DNA from 4 places in the Pseudobacillus badius genome. Region 4 is predicted to be linked to each of the others. Evidence: predicted binding sites of a transcription regulator. Region 4 holds the regulator's gene; each other region holds the start of a gene.

Region 1 (3,212 bases), on a different contig from region 4:
GAAGCGGGCACTTGCAGATCTTTTTGTCCTTGCATAATAAGAAGCGGAACCTGTTGCTCGGCGGCTAACTCAGCCGGAACATAATCACGCAGTTCGAACCACCAGTACGGATTACCGAGCTGAAATCCCTCCGGAAGGTGTTCTTTTGTATAGTCCGGATTATTGATCAACGCGATTTGCTGCTCCCAGAAGGCCAGATTGGCTTCGATTGCTTGTAAGTCTTCTGGAGGAAGCGGTTGTTTTTTCGCCCTTTCTGCCGCTGCGCGCTGCTGCCATAGCATCAAATCTTGAAATTTGCCGCTAGGACCAGCTACAATAATGCCTCCTGTAATCCGGTGTGCAGCATCTTCCTTTAAAAGACGTGGCAATGCATAGCCTCCTTGGCTGTGGCCCAAGACATACAATTGATCGCCCACTTCCGGAAGACTATCCAAAAACTGAACCGCTGCAAGGGCATCATCAATCGTCTCTTCCTGTAAACTAAGCTTTGGATTCATCCCAGCCTTTATATGATGCTCTCTTGTTAATTTCTCATAACGGAGAACAGCAATGCCTTTATTTGCCAGGCCGACTGCTAGATCACGAAAGGGCTTCGTTGAATTTAAGGACTCATCCCGATCATTCGGACCTGAACCGTGGACAAGAGCGACTGCTGGAAACGGACCTTTGCCTTTTGGAAGTGTCAATGTGCCTGGAAGCGCGAATTCCCCTTTGCCAATGGCCACTTCTTGCTCTGTATATTTGTCTGTTTTGTCATAAACAGGAGGCTTGTATTGACTTGGCGGCGCAGCATAAAAAGGAATAAAAAAGTCATCAATTTTTCCTGCTGGATCAAGATGAATCGTAATGTCGACAGGAAAAGGAGCCGCCTGATAGGTCAGCGTTATACTAGTATGTACTTGATTGGCCGCTGTTTTCACGGCCAGCGGTTTTCCCAGCTTTCCAAACGGGGCGGTTTTAGCCTTCCAAATGGAGGGGAATTGCTCGATAGAAACATACTTTTTTAAATTTTCATTAAATAAATGATACCCATCGGCCCATCTTTCTTCCAGTACAGCCGACATAAAGAGATGGGCTGTTTCTTCTGCCTTTTTTTCTGTTTTCTTTTTGGCCGGTTCCTGCGCGTGGGCAGAGGTGTGAGGCTGAACCGGCAGGAAGGAGCCGCTTGTGCCGATAGCAGCCGCAAGTAAAATAGGCCCAATCCGTTTCCACTTTTGTTTTTCTTTCATGATTTTTCCTCCATTCTCCTATTAAAGGAAATTAGTCTCATTTTAATAGTAATATAGAACATTTCCGCTGACAATGAGCGAAGGAAAAGCAAGGCTCTTTATGTCCCTTTTTATGGAATAAAATATACTAGATTTCTGTTTTTCCAGTCATTTACTTACAATATTGAATCTTTTGTGACACGATATATTTCTATTTGTTTTTTAGTTTGGATAGGACTATGATAATCATGCAAATACAGAAAGGAGATACTAGGAAGTTAGATGGATAAGGGTTTCAAAAATTATTGTGAAATATTGCACATAAAGTTCAAATGAAGTGAGAGGGGTTAAAAATGAAAGTAAAGTGGTTATTACTATCCGTGATCTTCGCTGTTTCCACTGCACTGGCCGGTTGTGACAGCCCGTTAATGGTTCTCGATCCTAAAGGGCCACAAGCAAAAACATTATCCGATACAATTATTTTTTCGATTATGATGATGGTCGGTATCTTGCTGGTTGTCTATATCCTTTATGCATTTGTACTTGTAAAATATCGTGCTTCCAAGATGGATAAAGACTATGAGCCTCCTCATGAAGAAGGAAACAAATGGCTAGAATTAATTTGGACAGTCATTCCTATTATTATTGTAATTATATTGTCTGTCGTTACGGTTCGGACAACGGATAAAGTGGAGAGCGTGCCTGCAGGCTATGCTAACGAGAAGCCGCTTGTCATTTATGCTTCCTCTTCTAACTGGAAATGGCATTTCAGCTATCCGGAAGAAGGAATTGAAACCGTCAACTATGTCAATCTTCCGACAGATCGTCCGGTTGAGTTCCGCTTATATTCTTATGGACCGATTACGAGTTTTTGGATTCCGCAGCTTGCCGGTCAGAAATATGCTATGAGTGACATGGTGACGAAAATTCATTTGTCAGCTGATACACCGGGATCTTATATGGGCAAGAACTCTAACTTCAGCGGTGAGGGCTTTGCCCACATGGAGTTTGAGGCCCAAGCGATGACGCCATCCGAGTATAAAGAATGGGTCAGTGATGTAAAACAGACAGCACCAAAATTAACTGAAAAAGAATTTGATCAACTTTTGGAAACACCTCATGTAGGACGTAAAACGTATACATCCACTCACCTTGAGTTTAAGCCAGCTCCAGAAGGAGAACATGCCGGACATCATCATGGTGAGGAGAAGGAAGATCAGCCAACAGGCCATGAGGATCACAAAGAACACGACAATATGGACCATATGGAGCATATGGAAAATAAAGAGCATCAATAAACCAGCGACTCATCTTCCCTGCTAGTGAATAAAACATTTGTCTAAAGTAACAATTTGGAAAGGAGTCATCCAATATGAAATGGGATGAATTTTTCGTAACCGGCGAACCGATGATTTATGCTTCGATGGTTGCCATCGCGGTTGTTTCGCTGGCTATTCCAATCGGGTTGACCTATTTTAAAAAATGGGGCTACCTCTGGAACGAATGGTTAACGACCGTTGATCATAAACGTATTGGCGTTATGTATATTTTGAGTGCTTTGCTTATGCTGTTCCGGGGCGGAGTAGATGCCTTGTTAATGCGGGCGCAAACCGCTAGACCGGAAAACGGCTTACTCGATGCGCAACACTATAACGAAATCTTTACGACTCATGGAGTCATTATGATTTTGTTTATGGCTATGCCGTTTGTTATTGGTTTAATGAACGTTGTCATTCCCCTGCAAATTGGGGCGCGTGACGTGGCGTTTCCGCGCTTAAATGCCATCAGCTTCTGGCTGTTTTTTGCCGGGGCTATGTTATTTAACATCTCATTCGTTATTGGAGGGTCGCCGGATGCCGGCTGGACAGCTTACTTCCCGCTTGCAAGTCCGGAGTTCAGCCCGACTGTCGGTAACAACTATTACTCTCTTGCTCTGCAAATTTCCGGTATCGGGACATTGATGACAGGGATTAACTTTATCGTTACGATTTTAAAAATGCGTGC
Region 2 (3,212 bases), on a different contig from region 4:
TTGGTTCAGCTGGTGGGAAGCATTGATGATTCCGCCAGCACCTCCCGGAATAAAGGCGATCATTCCAATGAAAGGAACGAGAAAACGAGCATCTTTCCACGGAAGGAATCTGAGCCAGCCAAATAGGCTGCTGGCCCCCTTGGAGCGGCCGAACCGTTCAAACATGGCGAACATACTGAATGCTGTCATGAGAGAAGGAATAACAACCATTAACGTCAGTACTACCTGAATGTATTTCCAGAATGGATCAATACCAGGCTCTGTTAATTGGTGATGGAATCCAACCGGAACAGAAAAGAATAAGAATAAAATAAACGACATTCTTGCCAGAGAATCAGAAAAGATTTTGCCGCCAATAACTTTTGGAATCACCACATACCAGATCATATAAGCAGGAAGCAGCCAGAAGTATACAAGCGGATGCCCGAAATACCAGAACAGCGTCCGGCTGACTAATACGTTAATGTTTTCTGTCCAGCCAAGAGACCATGGAATGAATTGAAGCAAAACAGTAGCTGCCACCCCAAGAGAGGCAATTAGCCAGAGAGCCATATTGACAACAATCATAAAGCTTAACAGCGGGCCGTTTTGGCCTGGATGCTGTTTTTTCCATTTTGCATAATGGACGAACATAGCAAATCCTGCAATCCAGCTTCCGACAACCACTAAAGCCAGCCCAATGTAAAAGCCAACGTGGGCTTGGAGGGGAGCGTAAAACGTATAAAGGACAGATGCTTCACCAGTTAAAATGTAAAAAGTCGTAATTGCTGTGCCGATTGTCATTGTCCAGAAGCCGATCCAGCCAGCGAGGCGGGTTTTATCAGACAGGGTACCGGCGGTCCGGCTCATGCCGGCGAATTGAAAACCAATAATGAAAAAAGTTGTTAGAATAAGAGCAAGTAACACGCCGTGAGCGGTAAGAAGCTGATAATAACCGATGCCTGCAGGAAGTTCCATTTTTCCGGAGCGGACCAGCACTTGCAAAAGCCCGCAGATGCCGCCGAGAAACAAAGCGGTAAATGCAACAATCATATGTGCTAAAGCCAGTTTGGCATCTTTCTTATCTACTTTGGCTATTGTTTCCCTCATGATTGATCAACCACCTTTATTTTTGCATGCATTAAGTGATGTCCGCTTCCGCAATATTCATTGCATAAAAGCGTAAATTCACCTTCATTTCGAAACACCTGAGTGGCTTCGCTGATATGGCCGGGCTCAAGCATCATGTTGGCATTTGTGCCGGCAATTTCAAACCCATGAACAACGTCTTTCGTTGTCGCCACGATATGGACAGTGGCTCCTTTAGGGATTTCTACTACTTTATCCTGCGTGCCGACATCGAAGGAAAAAGCCGAAGTTACAACAACGAGCTGATATTCGTTGTCGCCGATTTTTTTCAGCCCGGGCTGATCAAATGGAGCTGTGACCTCCACCGCTCCCGGATCTACAGTTTTTGCGGAGCTTGGCGGCTGATTTCCGGCTACAAAGGCATTAACTCCCACAATGACTAAAAATAAAACAAGTGAACTAATTCCGAAAGCCAGCCATAATTTTTCATATTTGTGCAGATGCATAGAACTTCCTCCCCATTACATTCTTGATATAAACAAATTCCACGCGATGAACCAAGCTAAAAGAATAATCCCTCCAACCGTAAGGACAGAAAGGAAAGTTCCCTTTAATGAATCTTTTGGATACGTTTTCTCTTTTTCATTCTTCATGCGGTTATCCTCCTTTGCGATTAGGATTAAATATCTATTATCATTTTACGTTGAAACTTTGTGATAATCTTCACATAAATGTGAAGATTATTTCACGGTAATGTGAAGAAATGATGAAATCCTGATATTGGATCAGAAAAATGAGGCGGGAAATGTAGACAAAATAAACAGGTTCTTCTCATATGAAGACCGGCAGCTATCAGCTGCCGGTCTTTGTTTTTAATCAGAAGGGGGAAAGGAAGGGTTCTCAATAGATGGAGAGGTGCGAAACCAAATCCATAAATCATTAATAATAGAAGCAATCTCACTAATTTCTTCATTAATACGGCAGGAGGAAAGGAACTCTTCCTCCTCCTCCAGCCGGCTTTGCAAAATATTAATCTCTTTTTCAAGCGCTTGGATCCGCTCAGGAATGCTTCCGCGGATTCTTTCCCACCTTTCAAGGATTTGCTCCTGTTCTGTGACAGGATAGTCGCTCCATTTCTTATTAGAATGGGGAAGCAAAATGCCAAGCCGCTGATTTAAGAAAAATTGCATAGTCTTCTCCTTTTTTTCTTTTATCGTAGCTGTTTCCCGGCTTTTCTGCAAAGGAAAGAAAAAAAGGTGAGTATTTATTCAACAAAATGAATTTTTTTCAAATAAGTACTTGAAAGGAGGAAAATAACATGATATATTCTATTCATAGAAAAGAATAAAAATAAAAATGATTGTATATTTATACTAACAGATAGCAGCTTAGAGGAGGATATATCAATGAACAAAAAAGTAGTGTTAGCTTATTCCGGAGGCCTGGATACATCAGTAGCCATTCCGTGGTTAAAAGATAAAGGATATGACGTTGTCGCTTGCTGTTTAGATGTGGGCGAAGGGAAAGATTTAGAGTTTGTTAAAAACAAAGCTTTACAAGTTGGCGCTGTGGCAAGCTATATGATTGATGCGAAAGAAGAATATGCAAATGAATATGCATTGCTTGCTCTTCAAGGCCATACATTATATGAAGGAAAATATCCGCTAGTGTCTGCGCTGTCACGTCCGCTTATTGCGAAAAAGCTAGTAGAGGTAGCTGAAAAAGAAAATGCGACCGCGGTTGCTCACGGATGTACAGGAAAAGGAAACGATCAGGTCCGCTTTGAGGTTTCTATTAAAGCACTAAACCCTAATCTTGAAGTATTGGCGCCTGTACGGGACTGGAAATGGTCGCGTGAGGAAGAAATTGAATATGCGAAACAAAACAATATTCCGATTCCAATCAACTTAGACAGCCCATTTTCTATTGACCAGAACTTATGGGGAAGAAGCAATGAGTGCGGCATCTTAGAAGATCCATGGGCTGCTCCGCCGGAAGAAGCTTACGACTTAACGGCTGCGATTGAAAATACGCCGGATACTCCGGAAGTAATTGAAATCCAATTTGAACAGGGAGTGCCTGTTGCGCTGAATGGCCAAAGCTACTCTTTAGCCCAGCTTATTCTTGAACTAAATGAAATTGCC
Region 3 (3,212 bases), on a different contig from region 4:
GCGGTATCAAAGTATTTCCAATCGCTTTCTTTCTAGCTGGAGCGGATAAGCAACAACGGGATAGGCTCCGCTTTCCTTATGATAGCTGTAAAGGTTATTATTTGGTTGGAAGGCAAGATCATGTTACACTGGGTATAAATGATACCGTTTAAAAAAATACCATCAGGGAATAACAGTAAAGGGTGTTTTTAAGCTTGTCTGCTTATCGTTTATACTTATTTCTTTTTTAAAATTATTATAAACAATAGTTGACGTAAATACTTATATCTTTTATAATAATAAGTGTGATAAGGAAAGTAATTGAGAATACTCTTTTACTTTCTCATTTATAAAGAATTCTATTTTGGAGGGATTTTACTAATGGCAGAACGCATGGTAGGAAAACAAGCTCCACGTTTTGAAATGGACGCAGTATTGGCAAACAAGGAGTTTGGAAAAGTAAGTCTTGAAGAAAACATGAAAAACGGCAAATGGACAGTATTGTTCTTCTATCCAATGGACTTTACTTTCGTATGCCCAACAGAAATCACTGCCCTATCTGACCGCTATGATGAGTTCGAAGATTTAGATGCCGAAGTAATTGGCGTATCTACAGACACAATCCATACTCACTTAGCATGGATCAATACAGACCGCAAAGACAACGGACTTGGCGATCTTAAATATCCATTAGCTGCTGATACAAACCATATTGTGTCTCGCGACTACGGCGTGTTAATTGAAGAAGAAGGCGTGGCGCTTCGCGGCTTGTTCATCATTAACCCAGAAGGCGAACTTCAATACCAAGTAGTAAACCATAACAACATTGGCCGTGACGTAGATGAAACTCTTCGCGTGCTTCAAGCGCTTCAAACAGGCGGACTTTGCCCTGCGAACTGGAAGCCAGGTCAAAAAACTCTGTAAGAGATTTTACACAATTGAAAGTAATAAATTGTACAGGCCTAACGGATTTTGTTAGGCCTTTTTTGGAAATAACAAGGGAGGCTGTTTTTAATGAAGTTAAGAGAACCAATGCCAGAATTAGAAGGAGCTACTGCCTGGTTGAATGGCGAAGTGACGAAATCTGAGTTGGTTGGCGAAAAACCAACATTGATTCATTTCTGGTCAATCAGCTGCCATTTATGTAAAGAGGCTATGCCGAAAGTAAATGAATTCCGCGATGAATACAGTGATAAGCTGAACGTAGTCGCTGTGCATATGCCTCGTTCCGAGGATGATCTGGACCTTGAAAAAATTAAAGCCGTGGCTGAAGAACATGGCATTACACAGCCGATTTTTGTAGACAGCGAGCACAAATTGACAGAAGCGTTTGAAAACCAATACGTTCCTGCTTATTATGTGTTTGATAAAGACGGCAACCTTCGCCATTTCCAAGCAGGAGGAAGCGGAATGAAGATGCTTGAGAAACGCGTGAACCGTGTTCTGGATGAAATGGAAAAAGAAGCTTAATTACAAAAAAAGCCAGCCGATGAGCTGGTTTTTTATTAAAGAGAGTTTGTGAAAACAGTCACAAAATCTTCAAGAAGCTTTCTTTCTTTCCTCATAGCGGACGTTTAGAATGGAGAGAACAGGCAAAATACATTCAATACTAAAAAATTGGGGAGGTCTCTTTATGGAACTGGATAGTGTCATGCTCAGCCGAATGCTGACTTCAATGACATTGGCATTTCACATCATTTTCGCTACCATCGGCGTAGGGGTCCCTATTATGATTTCTATCGCTGAATTCATAGGCATTAAAAGAAATGACCCTTATTATCTATTGTTGGCGCGACGCTGGGCGCGCGGCTTTACGATTACGGTAGCGGTTGGTGTGGTGACAGGAACGGCCATTGGCCTTCAGCTCTCGCTCCTTTGGCCGAGCTTTATGGAGGTAGCCGGCCAAGTGATTGCCCTGCCTTTATTTATGGAAACCTTTGCTTTTTTCTTTGAAGCTATTTTTCTCGGTATATATTTATATACTTGGGACCGGTTTAAAAATCGAATGACACACTGGCTGTTGACCATTCCGGTAATGATTGGGTCTTCCGCCTCCGCCTTGTTTATTACAACTGTCAACTCTTTCATGAATACACCGCAAGGATTTGAGTTGGAAGGCGGAAAAGCGGTAAATATTGATCCGATAGCTGCTATGTTCAACCCGGCTACCCCTTCGAAGGTTTTTCACGTATTAACGACATCTTATATGACTGCCGCTGCTGTGCTTGCCGCTATAGCCGCCTTCGCTATTATTAGAGGGAAGCGGAGTGAATATGAAAGAAAGGCTTTGCGCCTGACGATGATTTGCACCTTTATTTTTTCGATCCTTACTGCAGTGGCGGGGGATGTGTCCGCCAAGTTCCTGGCTGAAGTGCAGCCGGAAAAACTGGCCGCTGCCGAGTGGCATTTTGAAACAGAAGAAGGGGCTGACTTGATCTTATTCGGTACGCTGGACGAAAATAACGAAATAAAATATGAACTCCGGTTGCCGAAGTTTTTAAGCTTTTTAGCTGGTAACTCATTCGATACGAAGGTTATTGGGCTGAACGAATTTCCAGAAGATGAGCGGCCGCCGCTATGGGTGCATTACATGTTTGACCTTATGGTGTCCATCGGCTTTTTCGTTCTTGCCGTTTCCGGCATCTACATTTTACTGGATAAGCTCAAACGGTTTAATCAGCTGAATAAGCCATTGCTGTGGATGATTGTTGCATCCGGCCCGCTGGCGATGCTGGCAATTGAATTTGGCTGGATTTACGCTGAAGTAGGACGTCAGCCATGGATATTGAGAGGGTATATGAAAGTATCAGAGGCTGCCACTACAGGTGACGGTGTTGGGCTCACGTTTATCTTGTTTGCTCTTCTTTATCTGGTGCTCGGAGTGATTTGCGTCTTTGTATTGATTCGCATGTTTAAAAATACGCCGGCAGAAGCTGAACTGGAACAGCGCTTCCCGAACCTTTGATTATGTAGAGGAGGATGAGAGAAATGAATTTAGAACTTCTCGGCATTACGGTTCTATGGACATTTTTATACGGCTATTTGATCGTTGCGTCCATTGATTTCGGTGCCGGCTTTTTCGCTTATTACGGAAAAATCACAAAGAAAGATCATTTAATTAATGATTTAATTTCCAGATACCTATCGCCGGTTTGGGAAGTAACAAATGTTTTCTTTGTGTTTTTCTTTGTAGGAATTGTCGGCTTTTTTCCAAGCACGGCTTACTATTTTGG
Region 4 (3,212 bases):
TCTCCGGCAAGCGCCGGCAATTTTTTGACAAGGGTTTTAAGAAATGTAGATTTTCCAGCTCCATTCGGACCGACCAGGGCCACACTTTCCTCGCGCTGTATATATACATTCAGGTGCTGGGCGATTATTTCGTTGTCATAGCCGATTGTCAGGCTGTTGGTTTTTAATACTTCATTTCCGCTTTGCTTCTCAATCTGAAACATGATATTTGCTGATTTTTCATCGCCTTCTGGCCGTTCCATCCGTTCCATGCGCTCTAGCTGCTTGCGGCGGCTTTGCGCTCGCTTGGTTGTGGAAGCGCGGGCGATATTGCGCTGAATAAAATCTTCAAGCTTAGCTACCTGCTCTTGCTGCTTTTCGAATAGCTTCATGTCCTTTTCGTATTGCTCTGCTTTTTGATTTAAATAATTGCTGTAGTTCCCATGGAATTTCTTGATATGCTGACGGGAAATTTCATACACCTGGTTCACGACTTTATCGAGGAAGTAGCGGTCATGGGAAACAATTAGAATCGCCCCGTTATAGCTCTGCAAATATTGTTCGAGCCAGGAAAGCGTATCAATATCCAAATGGTTAGTCGGCTCGTCCAAGATGAGAATGTCGGGTTTTGTCAGCAGCAGCTTTCCGAGGGCGAGCCTTGTTTTTTGGCCGCCGCTTAAGGTTGAAATTTTTGTACTGTAATCAAAGTCTTGGAAGTTCAGCCCATGCAAAACCGAACGGATATCTGATTCAAACTGATAGCCGCCGGATTCTTTAAATTTATTTTGCAGCAAATCATATTCTTTCGTGACTCTTTCATATTGACCGCTATCCCCATAAACTGCCGGGTCGGCCATTTGTTCCTCCAGGCGGCGCAGCTGCGCTTCCATGCTGCGCAAATGTGAAAAGACAGACAGCATTTCATCCATAATGGATAAATCAGATTCCAGCCCCGTATTCTGGGCGAGGTAACCGATAGTGACTTCTTTCGGTTTTAAGATATTCCCGGAATCATAAGAGAGAATGCCCGCGATTATTTTTAAAAGGGTGGACTTTCCGGCCCCGTTTCTGCCGACGAGGGCAATCCGGTCTCTCGTTTGCACTTCAAGTTTGATATTAGATAAAATCAGCTCTGCGCCAAAGTATTTTGTCAGTTGTTGGACTTGCAGTAAAATCATCTTTTTCACCTCAGTTTTCTACCTATAAGTGTAGCCGATTCTATAAGGACGGGCAATTTTCTTTCACCTCTTCAAGATAATGGAAAGGATGATAAAGTTAAAAGACAAGCTGCGCAAAATATTGTATGATGGAAGAAGTGATTGAATCGACAGGTTATTAGAATGGAAGCAGCAAGCGCTGGGGGTATAAATATGAACCATGATTCACCGAAGATTCCACAGGCGACCGCAAAGCGTCTGCCTTTATATTATCGATTTATCCAAAATTTGCACTCTTCCGGCAAACAGAGGGTGTCATCAGCAGAATTGAGCGAGGCCGTCAAAGTAGACTCAGCAACGATTCGCCGGGACTTTTCTTACTTTGGGGCACTTGGAAAGAAAGGCTATGGATACAATGTCAGCTATTTATTGTCGTTTTTTCGCAAAACGCTTGATCAGGATGAGATTACCAATGTCGCCCTTATCGGGGTAGGGAATTTAGGGACAGCCTTTTTAAATTACAACTTTATGAAGAATAATAATACAAAGATTCAAATTGCGTTCGATGTAGACGAGGAAAAAGTGGGGACCGTTATTGGAGACGTTCCAATCTACCATTTAGATGAGCTGGAGGAGAGGCTGGATCTGAAGGAGGTGCCGGTCGCTATTTTGACCGTTCCTTCATCGGCCGCACAAGGCATCACAGACCGTCTGGCGGAAGCCCAAATCAAAGGGATATTAAATTTTACGCCGGCGAGATTGAACGTTCCTCCGACGATCCGGGTGCATCACATTGACCTGGCTGTCGAGCTGCAATCGCTAGTCTATTTTCTGAAGAATTATCCAGATGCCTCCGATGAAAAGTCAGAATAGAATTATGGCGAAAAATCGGTTATGATGGAGAAAAGGAGGTGCTGCACAAATGGGATTGAGCATAGGCAGTATCATATTGATTGCCGGAGCAGCTATATTAATTTTTGGACCTAAGAAACTTCCGGAGCTCGGACGCGCGGCAGGCGACACATTAAAAGAGTTTAAAAACGCGACAAAAGGGCTGGCGGATGATGACGATAAACCAGAGGACAAGAAAGATCCTCAGTAAGGTTAGGATGAATGACAATGAGTCGACATGACATGACAATATATGAACACATCGGCGAATTGCGGAAACGGCTCATTATAGTAGTCGTTTTCTTATTCCTGGCTATGATTGCCGGTTTATTTTTGGCTGAGCCGATTATCCGCTATTTACAGCATGCGGATGAAGCAAAAGAACTGACCATGAATGCTTTTCGGATCACGGACCCGCTGAAAATTTATTTTCAAATGGCTTTTGTGATTGCTTTTATATTGACGAGCCCGATGCTTCTTTATCAGTTGTGGGCCTTTGTGAGCCCGGGATTGCTTGAGAAAGAGAGAAAGGTAACGCTTAGCTATATTCCGCTGTCTGTTTTGTTGTTTCTTGCCGGAATTGCTTTCTCCTATTTCATTCTCTTTCCGTATATCGTTCATTTTATGATAAAGCTATCCGGAAATTTGAATATTGAACAGGTTATTGGCATTAATGAATATTTTCAATTCTTATTCCAAATTACCCTCCCATTCGGCCTGCTGTTTCAGCTGCCGGTCGTTACGATGTTTTTGACACGGCTTGGGATCATCACTCCGATGTTTCTTGCCCAGGTCCGCCGCTATGCCTATTTCATTTTGCTTGTTGTGGCGGGAGTCATTACGCCGCCGGATGTCATATCGCAAATTATCGTTATGATTCCTTTGGTGATTCTTTACGAAATCAGCATCTGGATTTCTAAAGTCAGCTATAAAAAGGCTTTGAAGGCAGAAGTGGAAGCAGGGAATGCAGAATAAAACAAGGCTGTCCAAAAAAAGAGCCGGACTTCCGCGATGAGCAGAAGCCAGCCTTTTAGAGAACAGCCTTATTTTTTTTGGCCGTTTTTCAAACGCATATGCATAAAGATTAAGCGAATGCCGGAACCGATATCCATCGTTGCCAGCAAAATGAGCAAATACGTAAAAAAACCGAAGCCTCCTGTATTAACGTCTTCAATGGCTAAATAA

What was found. Region 4 encodes Rex, which represses fermentation and respiration genes when NADH is low (regulators of the CRP and FNR family bind a similar motif). Its sites were predicted from a motif close to TTGTGAAATATTTCACAA; they were not measured.
Region 1: the regulator Rex is predicted to act here: its motif matches at 1,514-1,531, upstream of qoxA (cytochrome aa3 quinol oxidase subunit II).
Region 2: the regulator Rex is predicted to act here: its motif matches at 1,780-1,797, upstream of B1A98_RS13700 (cytochrome c oxidase subunit 2A).
Region 3: the regulator Rex is predicted to act here: its motif matches at 1,496-1,513, upstream of B1A98_RS01140 (cytochrome ubiquinol oxidase subunit I).

Annotation. Positions count from the first base shown of each region.
Region 1 is NZ_MWMM01000004.1:191,085-194,296, reverse strand. It holds gene B1A98_RS09950 (S-layer homology domain-containing protein) at 1-1,229, opposite strand, end outside; gene qoxA (cytochrome aa3 quinol oxidase subunit II) at 1,562-2,506, shown strand; gene qoxB (cytochrome aa3 quinol oxidase subunit I) at 2,581-3,212, shown strand, end outside.
Region 2 is NZ_MWMM01000008.1:86,364-89,575, forward strand. It holds gene B1A98_RS13690 (b(o/a)3-type cytochrome-c oxidase subunit 1) at 1-1,089, opposite strand, end outside; gene B1A98_RS13695 (cytochrome c oxidase subunit II) at 1,086-1,574, opposite strand; gene B1A98_RS13700 (cytochrome c oxidase subunit 2A) at 1,590-1,721, opposite strand; gene B1A98_RS13705 (hypothetical protein) at 1,941-2,258, opposite strand; gene B1A98_RS13710 (argininosuccinate synthase) at 2,475-3,212, shown strand, end outside.
Region 3 is NZ_MWMM01000001.1:235,141-238,352, forward strand. It holds gene B1A98_RS01125 (N-acetyldiaminopimelate deacetylase) at 1-36, shown strand, start outside; gene ahpA (biofilm-specific peroxidase AhpA) at 361-903, shown strand; gene B1A98_RS01135 (TlpA family protein disulfide reductase) at 994-1,449, shown strand; gene B1A98_RS01140 (cytochrome ubiquinol oxidase subunit I) at 1,613-2,944, shown strand; gene B1A98_RS01145 (cytochrome d ubiquinol oxidase subunit II) at 2,968-3,212, shown strand, end outside.
Region 4 is NZ_MWMM01000014.1:58,378-61,589, reverse strand. It holds gene B1A98_RS16630 (ABC-F family ATP-binding cassette domain-containing protein) at 1-1,157, opposite strand, end outside; gene B1A98_RS16625 (redox-sensing transcriptional repressor Rex) at 1,350-2,009, shown strand; gene B1A98_RS16620 (twin-arginine translocase TatA/TatE family subunit) at 2,059-2,238, shown strand; gene tatC (twin-arginine translocase subunit TatC) at 2,256-3,002, shown strand; gene B1A98_RS16610 (YdiK family protein) at 3,071-3,212, opposite strand, start outside.